3 regions of the Mesorhizobium sp. BR1-1-4 genome follow, and region 2 is predicted to be linked to each of the others. Evidence: predicted binding sites of a transcription regulator. Region 2 holds the regulator's gene; each other region holds the start of a gene.

Region 1 (6,657 bases), on a different contig from region 2:
TGCTGGCCGAAAGCGTGTTCCTCGACGAGGCGGATGGCCTCGCGGTCCCGCGGCGTCGCCGCGCGTATCGACATCATGCTCATGAGAATTTCAGTCCTTTTTCGATCTTGGCTCCGCGCAAGAATTCCGACGCGGCGGCGGGCTTTCCGCCCGCACGTTGAACTTCGACCAGCCTGACCGCGCCTTTTCCGCAGGCGACTGTCAGCCGGTCATCGAGAATTCCTCCCGACTCGCCCAAATCTTCCGAAGGCGACACGCCTTCGGATAGCGTCGAGCGAAGCAGTTTCAGCCGTTCCATACGGCCGCCAATTTCAATCTCGGACCAGGCGCCGGGAAACGGCGACAGGCCACGAATGTGATTGTGAACCTCGGCCGCGGGCCGTGTCCACTCCACGCGCGTCTCGGATTTATCGATTTTCCTGGCGTAAGTCACCCCTTCGGCCGCCTGCGCGGTAAATGCCAGGGTGTTCTGTTCCAGCCGCGCCAACGCTTCCACCATCAGGGCAGCGCCGACACTCATCAACCGATCATGCAGATCGCCGGCTGTTATATCGGGGCCGATGGCGCATTTTTCAACCAGTCCCACCGGGCCGGTATCCAGCCCCGCCTCCATGCGCATCACCATCATGCCGGTCTCGGTATCTCCAGCCATGATGGCGCGCTGGATCGGCGCGGCGCCACGCCAGCGCGGCAAAAGCGATGCGTGGCCGTTGACGCAGCCAAGCCGGGGTGCGTCAAGAATTGCCTTGGGCAACAGCAATCCATAGGCGACGACCACGGCGATATCGCCGCCGAGGTCGGCAAAAGCAGCCTGCTCGGCCTCGCTTTTCAACGATGCCGGCGTTCGCGCCTCGATGCCAAGCCGCCCGGCCTCGCGCTGCACCGGTGACGGCGTCAGTTCCAACCCGCGCCGGCCGGCGGCGCGCGGTGGCTGCGTGTAGACGGCTGAAATCTCGTGGCCAGCCTCGGCGATGGCGCGCAGCGTCGGCACCGAAAACTCCGGCGTGCCCATGAAGATGACGCGAAGGGGCATTGCCCTATCCCACCAGCTTGCCTGGCGCCTTGTCCCTGGCGAGCTTCTTGAACTTCTTCACCACCATGTCGCGCTTCAGCTTCGAGATGTGGTCGATGAACAGCACGCCGTTGAGGTGGTCGATTTCGTGCTGCAGGCAGGTTGCCATCAGCCCCTCGGCCTCGATCTCCTGCAGCTTGCCGTCACGGTCCAGATATTTGACCCTCACCGAAGCCGGGCGCTCGACCTCGGCATAGTAATCAGGGATCGACAGACAGCCTTCCTCGTAGACGGACCGCGCGTCGGCGCTTTCGAGAATTTCCGGGTTGATGAAGACGTGTGGCGCCGGGGTTTCGTCTTCCTTGGCGAGATCGATCACCAGCATGCGCAGCGGCTCGCCGACCTGGATTGCCGCCAACCCGATGCCGGGTGCGTCATACATAGTTGCCAGCATATCGTCGGCCAGTTTGCGTACCGGCGCGTCGACGCGCTCCACCGGCTTGGAGACCTGGCGCAGGATGGGATCGGGAAGAATGATAAGCGGCTTGATCGGCATGGCGTTTCACCTAAGACCTCAATAGAAAGGCGTCAACCGGTGCGCCTGCGCCTCGTTCACGTTTTGATCTGTGCCAGACCGCCGAATCGGCTATGCTGTCCACATGAATGATCTGAGCACCATCCTTTCGGAGCCCGCCGCACGGCTCGGCGCCTCGACTATCACGCTCGGCCACGTCTTGGCCGTCGCCACATTGCTGTTTCTCGGCTTGTTCGTGGCGCTCGTCATCGCGCTGTGGCGCTCGGCCAAGGCGCGCGCGGTCGCCGCAGCGGAAGCCGCCGACCATGCCCGCGACGCCGAGGCGCGGATGGCCGGCATTCTGCAATCCCAGGCCGAGATGCAGGGCCGCATGGGCGCCATCGCCGAAGTGTTCGGCGCCCGCCAAGCCGAATTGACGCAGTCGATCGGCCAGCGGCTCGACGCCATGACCGGCCGCATCGGCCAGACCATGACCGAGCAGACCAAGTCCACGCATGAGAGCCTCGCGAAACTGCAGGAGCGGCTGGCGGTCATCGACACCGCGCAAGGCAACATCCAGTCGCTGGCCGGCCAGGTCGTGCAGCTGCAGGCGATCCTCTCCAACAAGCAGACGCGCGGCGCCTTCGGCCAGTCGCGCATGGAGGCGATCGTCGCCGACGGCCTGCCGCACGGCGCCTACGAATTCCAGGCGACGCTGTCGAACGGCAGCCGGCCGGACTGCCTGGTGAAAATGCCGAACGGCGCGCCGTCGCTTGCCATCGATGCCAAATTTCCCCTGGAAGCGTGGAATGCCATCCGGGCCGCCGATAACGCCGACCTGCAGAAGGTCGCGGCCCAGGCCTTCCGCCGCGATATCGAGGTCCATATCCGCGACATTTCGGAAAAATACCTGCTGCAGGGCGAAACCCAGGACACCGCCTTCATGTTCGTGCCGTCGGAATCGGTGTTCGCCGAAATCCACGAGAATTTCGAAGCGGTTGTCCAGAAGGCGCACCGTGCCCGCGTCATCATCGTCTCGCCTTCGCTCTTGATGCTGTCGATCCAGGTCATCCAGGCGATCCTCAAGGATGCGCGCATGCGCGAGCAGGCGCATCTGATCCAGGGCGAAGTCATCAGGCTGATGGAAGACGTCCAGCGTGTCGACGAGCGGGTGCGCAAATTGCAGGGCCATTTCGGCCAGTCGGCCAAGGACATCGAAGACATACTCGTCTCGACCTCGAAAGTGACCAAGCGTGGCCAGAAGATCGAGGCGCTGGAATTCGGAGAAGGCGAACCCGACGCCCCGCGCGGCGGCGCCCCTGCCAAGGTGGAGGCCGCACCGCGCGCTGCCGATTCAAAGACCGGGCAGCTGAGATTGAGGGTCGTCGAAGGCGACGACTGAACGCTACTGCTCTTCGACCGTCGTCATACCCTCGAATTCCGGAAGCCAGTGCAGCGCCGACCGGTGCCATTTCTGGTGTCTCGGGACCAGGTTCTGGCGCTGCCGCGAGGTCCCGACCCTGATCCCATAGACCTTCGGACCGTCGCCGACCGATGTCGCATAGAGATGCGAGCCGCAGTCGGCACAAAAAGCTTGCGTTCGCTTGGCGCCGCTCGCCACGGTCTTGATGTAGATCTTCGGTTCGCCGCTGGTGATCCGGTAGTGATCCTCCGTCGCAGGAACGGTAACGCGAAATGCCGTACCGGTCAGTTGCTGGCAATCGGTACAATGGCAGATCGAGGTCTTCTCCGGGTCGACCTCCGCCTCATAGGTGATGGCGCCACAATGGCAGCCGCCGTCGATCTTCATTGTCATTCCTCCAACTTCGATCGGCTGATTTTAGCGGCACGGAGACCCGAGGCAACGGCAGGGCGCTGGTCCAGAGGCCAGAATCCCGAAAAGTGCACCGCGGTGTCGCAAAGTTCGTACTCGAATCTATCCGGACGCGGATTCGATCAGCTTGCGCCGCTTTTCCCAGGTGCCTGACGTCTGCGGCTTGACGAACAGCCGCGTGATCTCAGGCATCTCCTTCTTCAACCGCGCCTCGATGCGCTCGACACAGGCCTCGATCTCCGGCGCCGACAAATGGTCCTCGAATTCGATGCTCAGGCCGGCGACGATTTCTTCCGGACCCATATGCACCGTCAGCACGCCGTTCGCCCGCTGCACCGCCGGATCCTGCTGGACGATCGCCAGCACCTTCCTCTGCACCTCGGGTGAGGCCGGCTCGCCGATGAGCAGGCCCTTGCTTTCACGCGCCAGGAAGATTGCCGTCGTGCCGAGGATGAGCGAGATGCCGATCGAGGCGGCGCCGTCGAGTTCGGGCATCTCGAAAATCTCCGCCGCCAATATGCCGGCAAAGGCGACGGCCAGGCCGAGAAGGGCGGCACTGTCTTCGAACAGCACGGTATAGACGCTCGGATCCTTGCTCGATTGCACGGCTTGCAGCCAGCCCTGCTTGCCCTTCTGCTTGCGGAATTCCTTCAGCGCCACCAGCCAGGAGCTGCCTTCGAACAGGAAGGACAGGCCGAGAACGATGTAGTTCACCCTAGCGTTGGCGACCGGCTCCGGCGCCATGATGTGGATGATGCCCTCGTAGAACGACACGCCAGCGCCCAGCGCGAAGACCAGAAGGGCGACGATGAAGCTCCAGAAATAGAGTTCACGGCCATGGCCGAGCGGGTGCGAGCTGTCCGCGGGGCGTGCCGCCCGGTGCATGCCGTAGAGCAACAGGCCGCCATTGCCTGTATCGACCAGCGAATGCACGCCTTCCGACAGCATGGCCGAACTGCCGGTGAAAAAGGCGGCGGCGAATTTGGTCAACGCTATGGCGAGATTGCCGGCGAGCGCCGCGTAGATAACCGTTCTGGAGCCGCCGTGCCCAGCCATGCAGGTTTTATCCTCTTCGAGGCAGTGTAGCGGCTCTGCCGCGGAGTTGCACAGCCATCACAACGCGCCAATCGTCGGGTCGTTCAATGTGTTCGAAACCTGCTGACGGGAAGGCCGGCTATTCCTGGATCTCGTCGGTCCACACTTTGAAGCCCGCAAGCAACCCTGGCCCGAAGATATGGGTTAGCGGCACATCCGCCGCGTCGCGGCCGGAGGCGATCAGGATGCGGCCGATGCGTGGCGCGTTGTTGCGCGGATCGAAAGCGTGCCAGCGGCCGCCGAGATAAACCTCCATCCAGGCGCAGAAATCCATGCTCGCCCAAGGCTTCGGCATGCCGATGTCGCTGATGTAGCCTGTGCAGTAGCGCGTCGGGATATTGAGTGCCCGGCAAAACGTGACGGCAAGATGCGCGAAATCGCGGCACACGCCGCTCCGTTCGCGCCAGGCTTCCGCGGCGGTGCGCGTCACCCGTGCGTTGCCGTAGTCGAAGACGATGTGGTTGTGGACGAAATCGCACACCGCCTGCACGCGCGGGATGCCTGATGGCATATGGCCGAACAGCCGCCATGCCTCGCTTGCCAAGAGGTCGCTTTCGCAAAACCGGCTGGGCAGCAGGAACAGCAGCGTTTCAGCCGGCAGGTCGCGCACCTCATGCTGCCACGCCATCAACTCGCCCATCTCGAACGTGCCGGAGTCGCGGATCACCGCATCCGTACCGAAAGTGAAACGCCCGGGCGGGGCGACGAGCCGGTTGCACCAGTTGCCGAAACTGTCGCGATAACTCTCAATCGGCACTGGCGGGTTGGAGGTCAGGAAATCCGGGCGCTCAAGATCGGAGGCGCGGGAATAGTGGACATTGAGCATTGAGATGAGCGGCGTTTCCTGCGGAAAGTCGAAGCTCATCTCGCAGCCGATATGGATCCGCATTGTCGTCCTGACGGGCCTGCCTGACGATCACCCGGCGGTGCACGGGTCGATGCTGCAGTGCGAAGACAAGCATGGCATGGACTGCCGGGGTTTACGAGCAAATTAGAAACCGGTTGAAAGCGGCCTGCCGGCGCCGGCAGCAGGCACTCGCCTCTTGCAGTCTGGCGTTTGTCTTGTTTCACTCCGTTTCCCGCAACTGGAGGAACGAATCATGGCTAAAGGTGCGATGAAGGCAGGCAAGGAAGCCCGCAAACCAAAGAAAGACGCCAAGAAGCCTGTAGCCGCTCCGGCCCTGAAGGCGCCGCCGGTCAAGGCGACGAGGATCAAGGAAAAGTAGATATCGCAGAGCGTGCATGGATTTCACCGGCGGCGTCCGACATACCGCCGGCGAATTGTTGATTGGGCGTTCAGACACCCTATATCGACGATGCGGGGACGACCTCGCATTTCCCGAAATCCGGTTGGGACGGCCCGCCCATTGTTTGATTGAGCATCCGAAGACCTTTCGGCCGGGTGTTCTGGATGGAGCGTTCCGATGCCATGGATTCTTCTGTTCTTCGCCGGCCTGTTCGAAATCGGCTGGGCGATCGGGCTCAAATACACCGACGGCTTCACCAGGCTTGTTCCGACCGTGCTCACGGTCGCGTCGATGATCGTCAGCTTGACCTTGCTTGGCCTGGCACTGAAGACGCTGCCTGTCGGCACCGCCTATGCGGTGTGGACCGGTATCGGCACCGTCGGCACGGCGCTGCTCGGCGTCTGGCTGCTGGGCGAGCCCGCGACGGCGATCAGGCTCGGCTGCATCGCGTTGATCGTCTGCGGTATCATGGGGCTGAAATTCGCGGCCTGAACGGCCTGTCCACCGGCTGACGCTATCGATCGAGCTGACATCCATGAATCGACATCCCTGGATGCAGGGAGGCTTCCCGTGGGCAACACCGATAAACGCGAAAAAGGGCCGCGCCTTGGCGCGTCCCTTATTCATCATCCATCGAGGCGAGTGCGCTGTTAGCGACCCGTAAAGCCGGGCGGTGTCCTGCCGGTGCGCTGCTTGCGTGCCGCATAGCGTGCGTCGCGCTTTGCCTTGCGCTCGGCTTCATCGGCAAGCAAACGAGCAATACGCTCGTTCTCTTCAGCTTCCCGAAGCTTGGCATCCGCTTGCGCTGCCTCTTCGGCTGCAATGCGCGCAGCTTCGGCTGCTGCCTCGCGCTCGGCTTTCTCAATCGCCTCGCGTGCCAGCTTTTCCTGCTTCAGCTTGGCCTTCTCGGCCTCGCGGATCTCACGAGCCGCAAGGATCGCCTTGCGTTCGGCCT
Region 2 (6,657 bases):
GCCGTCGACAGATGGGACGAGAACCACGAGGCTTTCCATGCGGCGCTGCTGAGCGCCGCCACATGCGACTGGCTGTTGCGGTTCCGCTCGACGATCTCGGATCAGCTGCGCCGGCATCATCGCTTTCTTGGTCTGGCGCCGACACTGCGGGCCGCGGCCGGCCTCAAGGATGGCTATGAAGAGGCAATCGAAGCGCTACGCGAAGCGATTGCGATCGAACACCATACCGCGATCATGGAAGCGGCGCTCGACCGTGACGTCGAGCGGGCCAAGGCGCTGATGACGGCGCATATCGGCTACACACTGCACGTCTATGTCCACAGCGAAGACAGCGGCGCTACCAGATACGCCGCTCGCGCCGGCAGCTTGAAGGCGGGTTCGGGATAACTTCAGCGCTTCCGCGACGCCTATTCGAACGCGCTGGCCGGAGTGCGCCGAACGCCCCGATCCATGGCCGCCCGAAGCTACCAATCGTTGGCATTTTGGTTTCGTTTCGTTCCGCGAATAATGGCTCCGCGAATTATACGTCCCTCCGAGGAGAAGCCTTCCAACTAACTGATGCCAAAGCCTCGTCGGCGGATGGGCCACAGGCCATTAACCAAAACGATTTCAATGCGCCTGCCGACGGCGGAAAGGACTGGTTGCCGCCCGCCGTCGCGGGCAAAAAACTTCAGACCCCTTAACAAATTCATTAAACTTTAAACGGTTGCAGAACACAACTGGAACAGATAGTGTTTGTTCTGGGTTTGTTTTTTCGATTCTGGTTCAACCTTTCGTTCAATGTCTTGGGGGCCGCCATGCTGACACGCAAGCAACATGAACTGCTGATGTTCATCCACGAACGGCTCAAGGAAAGCGGGATACCGCCTTCCTTCGACGAGATGAAGGAAGCACTCGATCTTGCCTCCAAGTCGGGGATCCATCGCCTGATCACGGCCCTGGAGGAGCGCGGCTTCATTCGCCGGCTACCCAATCGGGCGCGCGCGCTGGAAGTGCTGCGGCTGCCGGACTCGATCGCGCCGGGCCTCAATGCGGCAAAGAAGTTCTCGCCAAGCGTCATCCAAGGCAGCCTTGGCCAAGGCAGTCTCGGACGCCAGATCAGGCCGGCCGCTGCGCCTTCGCGCCTGCCCGCGGCCGGCAACGACGACGACGCGGTTTCAGCCGTGTCCATCCCGGTCATGGGCCGTATCGCCGCCGGTGTGCCGATCGATGCCATCCAGCATCAGACGCATTCGATCTCGGTGCCGCCGGACATGATCATGGGCGGCGAGCACTATGCGTTGGAGGTCAAGGGCGACTCGATGATCGAGGCTGGTATCTTCGATGGAGACACGGTCATTATCCGCAATGCCGACACGGCAAGCCCGGGCGAAATTATCGTGGCACTGGTCGACGAAGAGGAAGCGACACTGAAGCGGTTCCGCCGCAAAGGCGCTTCGATCGCGCTCGAGGCCGCCAATCCAGCCTACGAAACGCGCATTTTCGGGCCGGACAGGGTCAAGGTACAAGGCAAGCTGGTCGGGTTGATCAGGCGCTACTGAACCGGCTTGTCATCGGGCTTGTCGGGTTTTTTGTACGGCGGCAGCCCCCTCGCCTCGCGTGAGAATTTTCGCTGTTCGTGCCAGGGCCGATATGGTCCGTCGACGGCAAATGCGATCGCGGCCCGGGTCGTGGCCGACTGGGGATTGAAGAAGACGGCAGCGCTTCCCTTGCGGGCGAGCTGCCGTTTGGTGACGACGAGAACCAGTGGATTGTGGCAGGCGTCATAGGCGGTTGCGTCATTGACGATGATCAGGTCGGCGAAAGCGCAGGCTTTCCAGGTGGTCTTGCGGTCCTCGACATAGGCAATGATCGCGCCGGAAGGGTGCCTGGCAAGGCACAGGCCTTCGCGGCAGTAGAAGGGCGATCCCGGCGGCAGGTCGGTGGGACTGGCAACATCGAATTGCCTGTCTGTCGTGTCGAACATTTCCGGTTTGACGATTGTTTCGGAGATCAGGGCGCGCTTCCAGTTGTCGGTTGCGAATTCGTTCGGCCGTTCCCGGTTGACGGCCAGTTCGCCATTGCCGATCGGCAGCGCGACCAGCCGCGCATCTTCCGAGATCAGCACATCGGGCGCGCGCGTGTGCGACACAGTCAACAGGCCGGCGAGCGCGAATGGCAGCGCCGCGAGCCGCAGCCATGTCGTCGCCATCGTCGCGATAACCAGCGCGACGGTGACCAGCAGCACGGATTGCTGCGAAATCAGCCCGACTCCATCGACCGGAGAGCGCTCCGATATCCACGCCGACACGGCGATCATTGCTGTCAGGCCCTTGCCCATGAGGTAGAGAGCCGGCCAATCCAATCCGAATGGCATCAACAGCGCGCTGGCGACGGCCAGGAACATCACGACCGATACGATAGGCATCACGGCCAGATTGGCGAACAGGCTGAGCGGCGATACCCGCTGGAAATGCCAGATGGCAAACAGTGCCGTGGCGCTGCCGGCGATAATGGACGTCATGGCCAGTCCACCTGTCGCCAGCAGGAATTTTCGCGTCAGGAACCCGGGCAGCGATCGCTTTGGCGGCGGTGGCCGCGTCTTTCCCGCACGGTGATCGGCCCAGCCGGCATAAGCGCCAACCAGGGCCGCGGTCGCGGCGAACGACATCTGAAAGCTCGGGCCGACGACCTCATGAGGCGAGACCAGGATGACGGCGATCGCCGAGATCCCCAGATTGCGCATGGTCAGCGCAGCGCGATCGAAGAAGACGGCAATCAGCATCACCGCCAGCATGATGAAGCTGCGTTCGGCGGCAACGACGACACCGGAAATGATGAGATAGGCCGCGATCGAGAACAGTGCGGCGGCGGCCGCGTATTTCTTCACCGGCCGGCGCGCGGAAAAGTCTGGAAACAGCGCGAAGGCACCACGCAGCAGACCCATGATGGTGCCGGCCACAAGCGCCATATGCAGTCCCGAAATAGAGATGATGTGATAGATGCCGGTACGCCGCATCGCTTCATTGATTTCATCGGGTATGCCGGCGCGCACGCCGACGATCAGCGCCGCCGCGATCTCGCCTTCAGCGCCGCCGACGCTGCCCCTGATGTGGTCGGCGATGGCTTCGCGGGCATTTTCGATGCCTGAAAAAAGGCGAGCCGATAGCGGCATCTCACCGTCGTCGGCGGAAACAACCGTTGGATTGCCGAGAAAGAAGCCGCTGCCGCCGATGCCGGCGAAATAGCTGTCAAAAGAGAAGTCGTAGCTGTCCGGCCGCACCGGGCCGGTCGGCGGCAACAGTTTGGCGTAGCCTGTGATGAGCGAGCCGGCGGTCATTCCCGGCGGTATCTTGCGTGCGGAAAGCCGGACCCTTTCCGGCGCATAGCGCAGTTTCGGCCGGGCGGTCGAAATCACGTCCATGGTCAGCCGGATGCGGCCGCTCTCCATCTCCTCGATCGAGACCACGCGGCCGGTCAGTTGCGTGGAGATTTCCGAACCCAGCATCCGGGTTCCGGCTCGCCATGTTTCGACCTTCGCCGCGAGCAGGCCCAGCGCGCACAACAGCACTGCCATGAGACACAGATGGGTTTTGGGCCAGGAACGCGAGACGAAGGCACAGACCGCCATCAGCACCACGACCGCGACGGGCTTTGCAAAGTCGGGCTCGGACGCCAGCGAGAAATAGGCGATCGCCCCAACGGCCAGACAGACCGGCACCAGCAGGAACGCGATGCCTCGGTCGAGTTCAAGCTCCGCCGCCCGGGTCACGCCATGGCGCAGGCGAGGCAAGGATACCAGGCCGATTTGCCGGCGCACGCGCACGATCCTGCCCGCGGCAGGAGCCGGCGCCGGCGCCTGCCCACCTGCCTGCAGCGACCTGGTCTCGGGTGCAGCCACGAGCGGAGATGGCAGTGGGATCGTCGCAGGCGCCGCAAACAGGGATCGCTCGCTGACGCCGATAGCGGCATCCTCGCCCCGATCCGAGCCCCGGCCTCGTCCAGTCATCGGGTCTGCCCCTTGCACCCTCGACGTCCTATGCTACATGAACGCGCAACGCGCGAAAGTCCGCACGCTCCGCACCCAGCTTCAGACGTTTTCCGAGAGTTCCATGCCCGACAAGGTCATCACCCGTTTTGCCCCCTCGCCGACCGGCTATCTGCACATCGGCGGCGCGCGCACGGCGCTCTTCAACTGGCTCTATGCAAAGCATACCGGCGGCACGATGCTGCTGCGCATCGAGGACACCGATCGCGAGCGTTCGACCGATGCGGCCACATCGGCCATTCTCGATGGCCTGACCTGGCTTGGCCTTTCGTGGGACGGTGACGCGGTCTCCCAATTCGAGCGCGCGCCGCGCCATCGCGAGGTGGCCGAGGAGCTGGTGCGCCTGGGCAAGGCCTATTACAGCTACGAGACTTCAGCCGAGCTGGAGGCAATGCGCGAGGCTGCACGCGCCAAGGGCCTGCCGCCACGCTATAACGGCCATTGGCGTGACCGCGACCCCTCGGAGGCGCCGTCCGGCGTCAAGGGCGCCATCCGCATCAAGGCACCGACCGAGGGCGAGACGGTGGTGCAGGACCGGGTCCAGGGAGACGTGCGCTTCCCCAACAAGGATCTCGACGACTTCATCATCCTGCGTTCGGACGGCAACCCGACCTACATGCATGCCGTCGTCGTCGACGATCACGACATGGGCGTCACCCACATCATCCGTGGCGACGATCACCTGACCAACGCCGCCCGCCAGACCGTGATCTACAACGCCATGGGCTGGGACGTGCCGTCGATGTCGCATATCCCGCTGATCCACGGCGCCGACGGCGCCAAGCTGTCGAAGCGCCACGGCGCGCTCGGCGTCGAAGCCTATCGCGCCATGGGCTATCTGCCGGAGGCGCTGCTCAATTACCTTGCGCGGCTCGGCTGGAGCCATGGCGACGACGAGATCATGTCGATCGAGGACATGGTCTCGTGGTTCGACATTGGCGACGTCAACAAGGGCGCGGCGCGCTTCGACTTCGCCAAGCTGGAAGCGATCAACGGCGCCCATATGCGACGTATGGCCGACACCGAGCTGTTCGATATCTTCATCGCCACCTTGCCCTATCTGGAGGGCGGTCCGGCGATGGCGGCGCGCCTCGACGACAAGAACAAGGCGCAGCTGCTGGCAGCACTTCCGGGCCTGAAGGAGCGCGCCAAGACGCTGGTCGAGCTTGTCGACGGTGCCGGCTTCCTGTTTGCCGCGCGGCCGCTGCCGATCGACGACAAGGCGGCACTCCTGCTCAATGACGACGCGCGCAAGATCCTGCGTGGCGCTCACGAAGCTTTGAAGTCGCTGTCAGGCGACTGGACGGCGGCCACGGCCGAGGCCGCGATCCGCGACTTTGCGTCGGCTGGCGGCCACAAGCTTGGCGCCGTGGCCCAGCCGTTGCGGGCTGCGTTGACCGGCAAGAGCACGTCACCGGGCGTATTCGACGTGCTTGCCGTTCTGGGGCGTGAGGAAAGCCTGGCGCGCATAGCGGATCAAATCGATTAGGAGCAAACTGGCCCAAGAAGATTGGCATTGAAAGGCGGGTTTCGCAGTGCAACATTAGGCCTTGGCCCAATCTGGCACGCACCTCCTAGAATGCGGTGGCGAGTACGCGCATTGCGGTGATTTCGACGTGTCGCTCTGCGGATTTTGCCTTTGCCGGCATGACGAAACAAGAAGGAGTTTGCAATGACCGAAGCTGCGAAAAAACTGGATGTGGGCGGCCAAGAGGCCACGGCGACGCTGGAATTCGCCGGCAAGACTCACGAATTCAAGGTGCGAAGCGGCTCGGTCGGACCTGACGTCATCGACATCGCCTCGCTCTACAGCACCACCGGCGCCTTCACCTATGACCCGGGCTTCACCTCGACGGCAAGCTGCGAGTCGGAAATCACCTTCATCGATGGCGACGCCGGCATCCTCCTGCATCGGGGCTATCCGATCGACCAGTTGGCCGAACATGGCGACTTCCTCGAAGTCTGCTACCTCCTGCTCTACGGCGAATTGCCGACCAAGGCGCAGAAGGACGATTTTGACTACCGCGTAACGCGCCACACAATGGTGCACGAGCAGATGTCGCGCTTTTTCACCGGCTTCCGCCGCGACGCGCACCCGATGGCGGTGATGTGCGGCGTGGTTGGCGCGCTGTCGGCCTTCTATCATGACTCGACCGACATCTCCGACCCGTACCAGCGCATGGTTGCCTCCATGCGCCTGATCGCCAAAATGCCGACGATCGCGGCCATGGCCTACAAGTACCACATCGGCCAGCCCTTTATTTACCCGAAGAACGATCTCGGTTTCGCGGCAAACTTCCTGCACATGTGCTTTGCCGTGCCGTGCGAGGAGTACAAGATCAACCCGGTGCTGGCGCGCGCCATGGAGCGTATCTTCATCCTGCATGCCGATCATGAGCAGAACGCTTCGACCTCGACCGTTCGCCTCGCCGGCTCCTCGGGCGCCAACCCGTTCGCCTGCATCGCCGCCGGGATTGCTTGCCTGTGGGGCCCGGCCCATGGCGGCGCCAACGAAGCGGCGCTCAACATGCTGGGCGAGATCGGGCATGTCGATCACATCCCGGAATTCATCGCCCGCGCCAAGGACAAGAACGATCCGTTCCGCCTGATGGGCTTTGGCCACCGCGTCT
Region 3 (6,657 bases), on a different contig from region 2:
AATGCCGATGACCATGCCCTCGCCGATCCTGGCAACCGCCTTCGTGGCAGCAGTGGCGGCCGTTCTGGCGATGCGCGCGGCCGTTGTCGCGGCAAGCCGCAAGTCCATGGTCAGGGTCCGCAGCCGCAAGCGCCAGCCCGCGAACTTGAAAACCCAAAGTTGAGGTGAAGTCATGGACGTTCAGGACATCGTGAACACCGTCTCGCAGAAGGCCGGTCTCGACCAGGCCACGACCGAAAAGGTCGTCGGCACCATTTTCTCGGTGCTCGAGCACGAGGCCGAAGGCACCAGCGCCTCCTCCTTCTTCGCCAAGATTCCGGGCGCCGATGCGCTGGCGCAGAAATATGACGTCATGGCCGCCCCGGCCGGCGGCGGTGGCGGCTTCCTGTCGTCGCTGCAGGGCGCGCTTGGCGGCGTTCTCGGCGAAAAGGCCGGCGCGCTGGTCAACGGCCTCGCCGCGCTCAAGGCCTCCGGCCTCGACTTGGCGCAGATCCAGAAGGCTGGCGAGACGCTTGTCCAGCAGGCCGAGGCGGCCGCAGGCCCCGATCTGACCAACCAAGTGCTTGGCTCGGTGCCGAGCCTAAAGAGCCATCTGGGGCTCGGCTGATCGTCGGCTCGCCGGACCCGGTAACCCCGCCTGCCTACTTCGGCAGCGCGTAGGCCATCACATAATCGCCCGGCTTGGTGCCCACCGAGCCGTGGCCGCCGGCGACGATGACCACGAACTGGCGTCCGTCCGCGACGGTGTAGGTCATCGGCGTCGATTGCCCTCCGGCCGGCAGCCGCGCCTGCCAGAGCTGCTTGCCTGACGTCAGCTCGTAGGCGCGCAGATAGTCGTCGACCGCGGCACCCAGGAAGGCGACACCGCCGGCGGTGATCATCGGGCCGCCAATGCCGGGCACCCCGACCTTGAACGGCAACGGCAGCGGCGTCATGTCGTAGACGGTGCCGTTGCGGTGCTTGTAGGCAATCGCGCCGGTGCGAAGATCGACGCCCGCGACGTAGCCCCAGGGCGGCGCCTGGCAGGGAATGCCGAGTGGCGACAGGAACGGTCCCATCACCACCGCATAGGGCGCGCCGTCATTGCGGTTCAGCCCCTGCTCGCTGCCCTTGGTGTCGCCCGGCGGCGGCACGTCGGCGCGCGGCACCAGCCGCGACGTGAAGGCGAGATAGGTCGGCATCCCGAACATCACTTGCCGCACCGGATCGACCGCCACGCCACCCCAGTTGAACGTGCCGAAATTGCCGGGATAAACCAGCGATCCCTGCAGCGAAGGCGGCGTGTAGCGGCCTTCATAGCGCAATTTGTGAAGCGCGATGCGGCACGCCAGCTGGTCGAACATGGTGATGCCCCACATATCGTGCTCGGTCAGCGGCGGCGGGTTGAAGGAAAGGTCGGACGCGGGCTGCGTCGGCGATGTGTGGTCGCCCTCGATGGCGCCGCCGGGCGCCGCCACTTCCTTGACGGGGATGACCGGCTCGCCGGTGCGCCGGTCGAGCACATAGAGGTCGCCCTGCTTGGTCGGCCCGACCAGCGCGGGCACCACGGAGCCGTCCGCCTTGGTGATGTCGATCAGGCTCGGCTGCGCCGGCACGTCCATGTCCCAGAGGTCATGGTGCACGGTCTGGCGCACCCATTTCAGCTGCCCGGTGTTGAGGTCCAGGGCGGTGATCGAGGAGGAGAACTTCTCGACATTGGCGCTGCGGCCCATGCCGAGCTGGTCCGGCGTCTGGTTGCCGAGCGGCACGTAGAGCAGGCCGAGCTTCTCGTCGGCGCTCGGCGTCGACCACATGTTGGGCGAGTTGGCGGTGTAGGTCTGGCCGGCCGGCAGCGGCGTCGTCTGGTCCGGATTGCCGGAATCCCAGTTCCACAGCAATTTGCCGCTGCTCGCATCATAGGCGCGGATGACGCCGGACGGCTCCTGCGTCGAATAATTGTCATTGACCGCCCCGCCGACGATGATCTTGCCGCCGGCAATCAGCGGCGCCGAGGTCGAGTAGTAATAGCCCGACTTCGGATACGGCATGCCGGTCAACAGATTGAGCGTGCCGCCCTCGGCGAAGGCCGGGCAAACCTGCCCGTTGGCGGCGTCGAGCGCGATCAGCCGCGCATCCGAGGTCGGCAAGTAGACGCGCGCCGCGCAGGGCTGGCCGGCGGCGCCCGCTGCGTCGGCATAATAGGAGACGCCCCGGCAGGTCTGGTGCTGGCGGTCCTTGTCGAGCTTGATCTTGGGATCGTAGCGCCACTTCTCCTTGCCGGTCGCCGCATCGACGGCGATGGCGAAGTTGTGCGGCGTGCAGATATAGAGCGTGTCGCCCACTTTGAGCGGTGTCACCTGATAGGTGGTCTCGCCGACATCGTCGGGGCCCTTGACGTCGCCGGTGCGATAGGTCCAGGCCGGCTTCAGGTTGGCGACGTTTTCCGGCGTGATCTGGTCGAGCGGCGAATAGCGCTGGCCGAACTGCGTGCGCCCGTAATAGTGCCATTCGCCCGCAGGCACATCGCCGCCGAGATTGGCGTTGGGGATCACCTTGTCGGTGTCGAGCGCGCCGCCGATGTCCTTCGGGTCCGTGGTCATCGAATAGCCGGCCACCGCCAGCGATGCCAGCACGGCAAGGATCAAAGGGGCTCGCCCGTCCGGACCGGCAAGGCCGCGCCGCGCCCACGGCGTCAGCAGCCACAACGCCACCAGCACGATGATGCCGCCGCGCGGGCCGAGCTCCCACCAGTCGAAACCGGTTTCCCAGACCGCCCAGGCCAGCGTGCCGAGCACGATCGCCGCGTAGAGCCAGAGCGCCGTGGAACGGCGCCGGTAGAGCAGCCAGGCGGCGACCAGGAAGGCGAGACCGACGATGATGTAGTACCAACTGCCGCCCAGCGAAGCCAACCAGATGCCGCCGGCGCCAAGCGCCAGGCCTATGAGGAAGAGAATGAGGGAGGTGATGGTGACAGCCAAGATGATACTCCTTCGACTGTTGCGCGCGTGGGGCGGGCTAGGGCAACCCGGCATTGCGCGTTTCCCGTGCAACTTTCTCCCGACGGCGGCGCCTGTCAAGCGTAGGTCGCGGACCCGCGGGCAGCAACCTCGTTCCGCCTGGGATTGTTCCACAACGGCGGTTCCCATATCGGTGAAGCCGCCGTATCGGGCACTTTGCCGGAACAAAACGTAGACAGTTCTGGTCTTTCCCTCCCGAATCACTACATTCGGGGGAGATGTCCGGCTTTTCCGAAGACATGCCCTTTTTCGACGAACCCAATGCGCGGCCCACGGCCCCGTCGGGCATTGCTGCGCGCGCCATGGCTGCCCGCGGCGGCCAAAACAATGCGCCCGACTATCTCAGGGGCTTGAATCCCGAGCAGCGGCTGGCGGTGGAGACCACCGAAGGCCCTGTTCTGGTGCTGGCCGGCGCCGGCACCGGCAAGACCCGTGTGCTGACCACCCGCATCGCCCACATCCTTGCCACCGGCAGGGCCTTCCCCTCGCAGATCCTGGCCGTCACTTTCACCAACAAGGCCGCGCGCGAGATGAAGCAGCGCATCGGCATCCTGATCGGCGAAGGCAATGTCGAGGGCATGCCGTGGCTCGGCACCTTCCACTCGATCGGGGTGAAGCTGCTGCGCCGCCACGCCGAGCTTGCCGGGCTGAGGTCCGACTTCACCATCCTCGACACCGACGACGTCGTGCGCTTGATCAAGCAGCTGATCCAGGCCGAGGGCCTGGACGACAAGCGCTGGCCCGCGAAACAGTTCGCCCAGATGATCGACGGCTGGAAGAACAAGGGCCAGGGTCCGGCCGATATCGCCGAGGGCGATGCGCGCAGCTTCGCCAACGGCAAGGGCCGCGAGCTCTACAAGGCCTATCAGGAGCGGCTGCAGACGCTGAACGCCTGCGATTTCGGCGATTTGCTCTGCCACCCGATCCGCATCCTCCGCGCCAATCCCGATGTGCTGAAGGACTATCACCGGCGGTTCAAATACATCCTCGTCGACGAGTACCAGGACACCAACACTGCCCAATACATGTGGCTGCGGCTTCTGGCGCAGAGGCCGAGCGGACCACAACCAGCGCGAAGTGGTTCTCCGGGTGGGCGCGTTCCAAGTTTTTCCGGTGTTTCGGATAGAACGGAAGCGGCTAGCTATAGACCCGCAACTCCAGAGGACGAATCAACAGTTTCGGCCGAAGGCCGCAAGCCCGACCGGGCGTCCGAGCCGTTGCGAGGCCCGCGCGGAGGGCCCGCGCCGGCAGGCGCGGAACAGCCCGTGAGCGAAAACAAAGTCAATATCTGCTGCGTCGGCGATGACGACCAGTCGATCTATGGCTGGCGCGGTGCCGAGGTCGACAACATCCTGCGCTTCGACAAGGATTTTCCGGGCGCCACCATCATCCGGCTGGAGCGCAATTACCGCTCGACCGCGCACATACTGGGCGCCGCCTCCCATCTCATCGCCTACAATGAGGGCCGTTTCGGCAAGACGCTGTTCACCGACCGCAACGATCCCGAGGACGGCAAGGTCAACGTCCACGCCGCCTGGGATTCGGAGGAGGAAGCCCGCGCCATCGGCGAGACCATCGAGGCCTACCAGCGCCAGAAGCACAATTTGAACGATATGGCGATCCTGGTCCGCGCGTCCTTTCAGATGCGCGCCTTCGAGGACCGCTTCATCACGCTCGGCCTTAACTACCGCGTCATCGGCGGTCCGCGTTTTTACGAGCGCATGGAAATCCGCGACGCGCTGGCCTTCTTCCGCGTCGTCGCCAACAGCACCGACGACCTCGCCTTCGAGCGCATCGTCAATGTGCCCAAGCGCGGCTTGGGCGAAGCGACCATCCGCCAGATCCACGACACCGCGCGCGCCTTGCGCATCCCGATGCTGGAGGCGGCGGGTACACTGGCGGAAAGCGACGAGCTGAAGCCGAAACCGCGCGCCGCGCTGCGCGAGGTCGCGGCCAATTTCGAACGCTGGCAAAAGGCGCTGGAAACCACGCCGCACACCGAACTCGCCGAGACCATTCTCGAGGAGAGCGGCTACACCGACATGTGGAAGAACGACCGCTCGGCGGAAGCCCCCGGGCGGCTTGAGAACCTGAAGGAACTGATCCGTTCGATGGAGGAGTACGAATCGCTGCGCTCCTTCCTCGAACATGTCGCGCTGGTCATGGATGCCGAGCAGAATGCCGGGCTCGATGCCGTTTCCATCATGACGCTGCACTCGGCCAAGGGCCTCGAATTCGAGACCGTCTTCCTGCCCGGTTGGGAGGAAGGTCTCTTTCCCCATCAGCGCGCGCTCGACGAAGGCGGCCGCTCGGGGCTCGAGGAGGAGCGGCGGCTCGCCTATGTCGGGCTGACGCGGGCCAAGAAGAACCTGCATATCTGGTTCGTCTCCAACCGCCTCATCCACGGGCTCTGGCAATCGACCATCCCGTCGCGCTTCCTCGAGGAACTGCCGGAAGCCCATGTCGAGGTCGCCGAAGCCGGCAACTCCTATGGCGGCTACGGCAATCCCTATGGCGGCGGCTCGTTCGCGTCCGGCCGTGGCGGCGGCCAGGGGGCAGGAAGACAGAACCCCTATGGCGCCTCGCGCTTCGACAATATCGGCGGCAATTCGGGCGGGGAAAAATCCGGCGCCTTCTCCAACACCTATTCGACGCCGGGCTGGCAGCGCGCGCAGGCCAACCGCACCGAGGCGACCGACCGCAACTGGGGCACGCGCTCGGGCCATCAGGTCGAACGCATCGGCTATGGGGAAACAGACTCCGGCTACGGCGCCGGCCGCACCAGCGTCAAGGGCCGCACCATCGATGGCGAGCTGGTCGCCAAATCCGTCTCCGACACGCCGTCCGCCTTCAGCGTCGGCGACCGCGTCTTCCACCAGAAATTCGGCAACGGCAACATTTCAGCCATCGAGGGCAACAAGCTGACCATCGACTTCGACAAGGCCGGCCAGAAGCGCGTGCTGGACGGGTTTGTGGCGGCGGTGTGAGATGCAGCTTACAACGATCTCAATCTACCTTAGACCAGCTTTACCAGCTCGGCGTGATCTCTAAGCGGCGCACTAGCGAATTCATCGAGGGTTAAAAGTGTGAAATCGACAGGGCAGTCGATTGAAAGGGAAAGTTCGCTGAGGTGCCGACAAAGAGCTCGGTGCAAATCCGGAAGCCTCTCATCTGAAATTTCGGTCGTAAAAAGAATATCTACATCGCGAAACAATTCGCCACGGAAAAACGATCCGAAACCATAGGCAGAGTTGATATCAAGATTTGATACTATAGTATCGATTACCGTCTTTATCTTTTTTCGCATAATCCCAATATTTTGTGGCCCAAACTCCGCCGGCCAACTCGGTTGAATTGTAGAGCCCGATATGATTTGTCTCGCAATAATTTTTGGCTTGCGCCGAATAGCCATTCCACGAGCCTCCTACGCAGATATATTGAAGCGGTCCAAAATCTTGCAATGCTCGCATGACAAGCGCAAGACTAAATGCATAGTCGTCACCGCCAAGAAGCCGCATGTGGTCTCCTTGTTGCTTTCTTTCAAATAAAAAAAGTATATCTTTTTCTCTCCGCAAATTCTCTACATTATCGTGATTTAATAGAATTTTATGCAAAAAAGAGGTCCTTGAGAAGGGGATGCTCCAAGGATTTACAGAATCAC

What was found. Region 2 encodes LexA, which represses DNA repair genes until DNA is damaged. Its sites were predicted from a motif close to TGTTCNNNNTGTGTTCNG; they were not measured.
Region 1: a site for LexA is predicted at 1,622-1,639, ahead of LB571_RS22140 (DNA recombination protein RmuC). Genes of this name have one in related genera too.
Region 3: a site for LexA is predicted at 3,157-3,174, ahead of LB571_RS12585 (ATP-dependent helicase). Genes of this name have one in related genera too.

Annotation. Positions count from the first base shown of each region.
Region 1 is NZ_JAIUIB010000010.1:157,267-163,923, reverse strand. Features, by position in the region: gene LB571_RS22155 (GNAT family N-acetyltransferase) at 1-83, opposite strand, end outside; gene fmt (methionyl-tRNA formyltransferase) at 80-1,033, opposite strand; gene def (peptide deformylase) at 1,038-1,568, opposite strand; gene LB571_RS22140 (DNA recombination protein RmuC) at 1,672-2,928, shown strand; gene LB571_RS22135 (GFA family protein) at 2,932-3,336, opposite strand; gene LB571_RS22130 (cation diffusion facilitator family transporter) at 3,463-4,416, opposite strand; gene LB571_RS22125 (transglutaminase-like domain-containing protein) at 4,535-5,344, opposite strand; gene LB571_RS28820 (hypothetical protein) at 5,556-5,681, shown strand; gene sugE (quaternary ammonium compound efflux SMR transporter SugE) at 5,880-6,194, shown strand; gene LB571_RS22115 (DUF6481 family protein) at 6,353-6,657, opposite strand, start outside.
Region 2 is NZ_JAIUIB010000009.1:173,352-180,008, forward strand. Features, by position in the region: gene LB571_RS20705 (GntR family transcriptional regulator) at 1-387, shown strand, start outside; gene lexA (transcriptional repressor LexA) at 798-1,541, shown strand; gene LB571_RS20715 (ComEC/Rec2 family competence protein) at 1,535-3,988, opposite strand; gene gltX (glutamate--tRNA ligase) at 4,092-5,516, shown strand; gene gltA (citrate synthase) at 5,700-6,657, shown strand, end outside.
Region 3 is NZ_JAIUIB010000005.1:176,087-182,743, reverse strand. Features, by position in the region: gene LB571_RS12600 (hypothetical protein) at 2-163, shown strand; gene LB571_RS12595 (hypothetical protein) at 173-607, shown strand; gene LB571_RS12590 (glucose/quinate/shikimate family membrane-bound PQQ-dependent dehydrogenase) at 642-2,957, opposite strand; gene LB571_RS12585 (ATP-dependent helicase) at 3,215-5,983, shown strand; gene LB571_RS12580 (hypothetical protein) at 6,254-6,657, opposite strand, start outside; gene LB571_RS12575 (HNH endonuclease signature motif containing protein) at 6,654-6,657, opposite strand, start outside.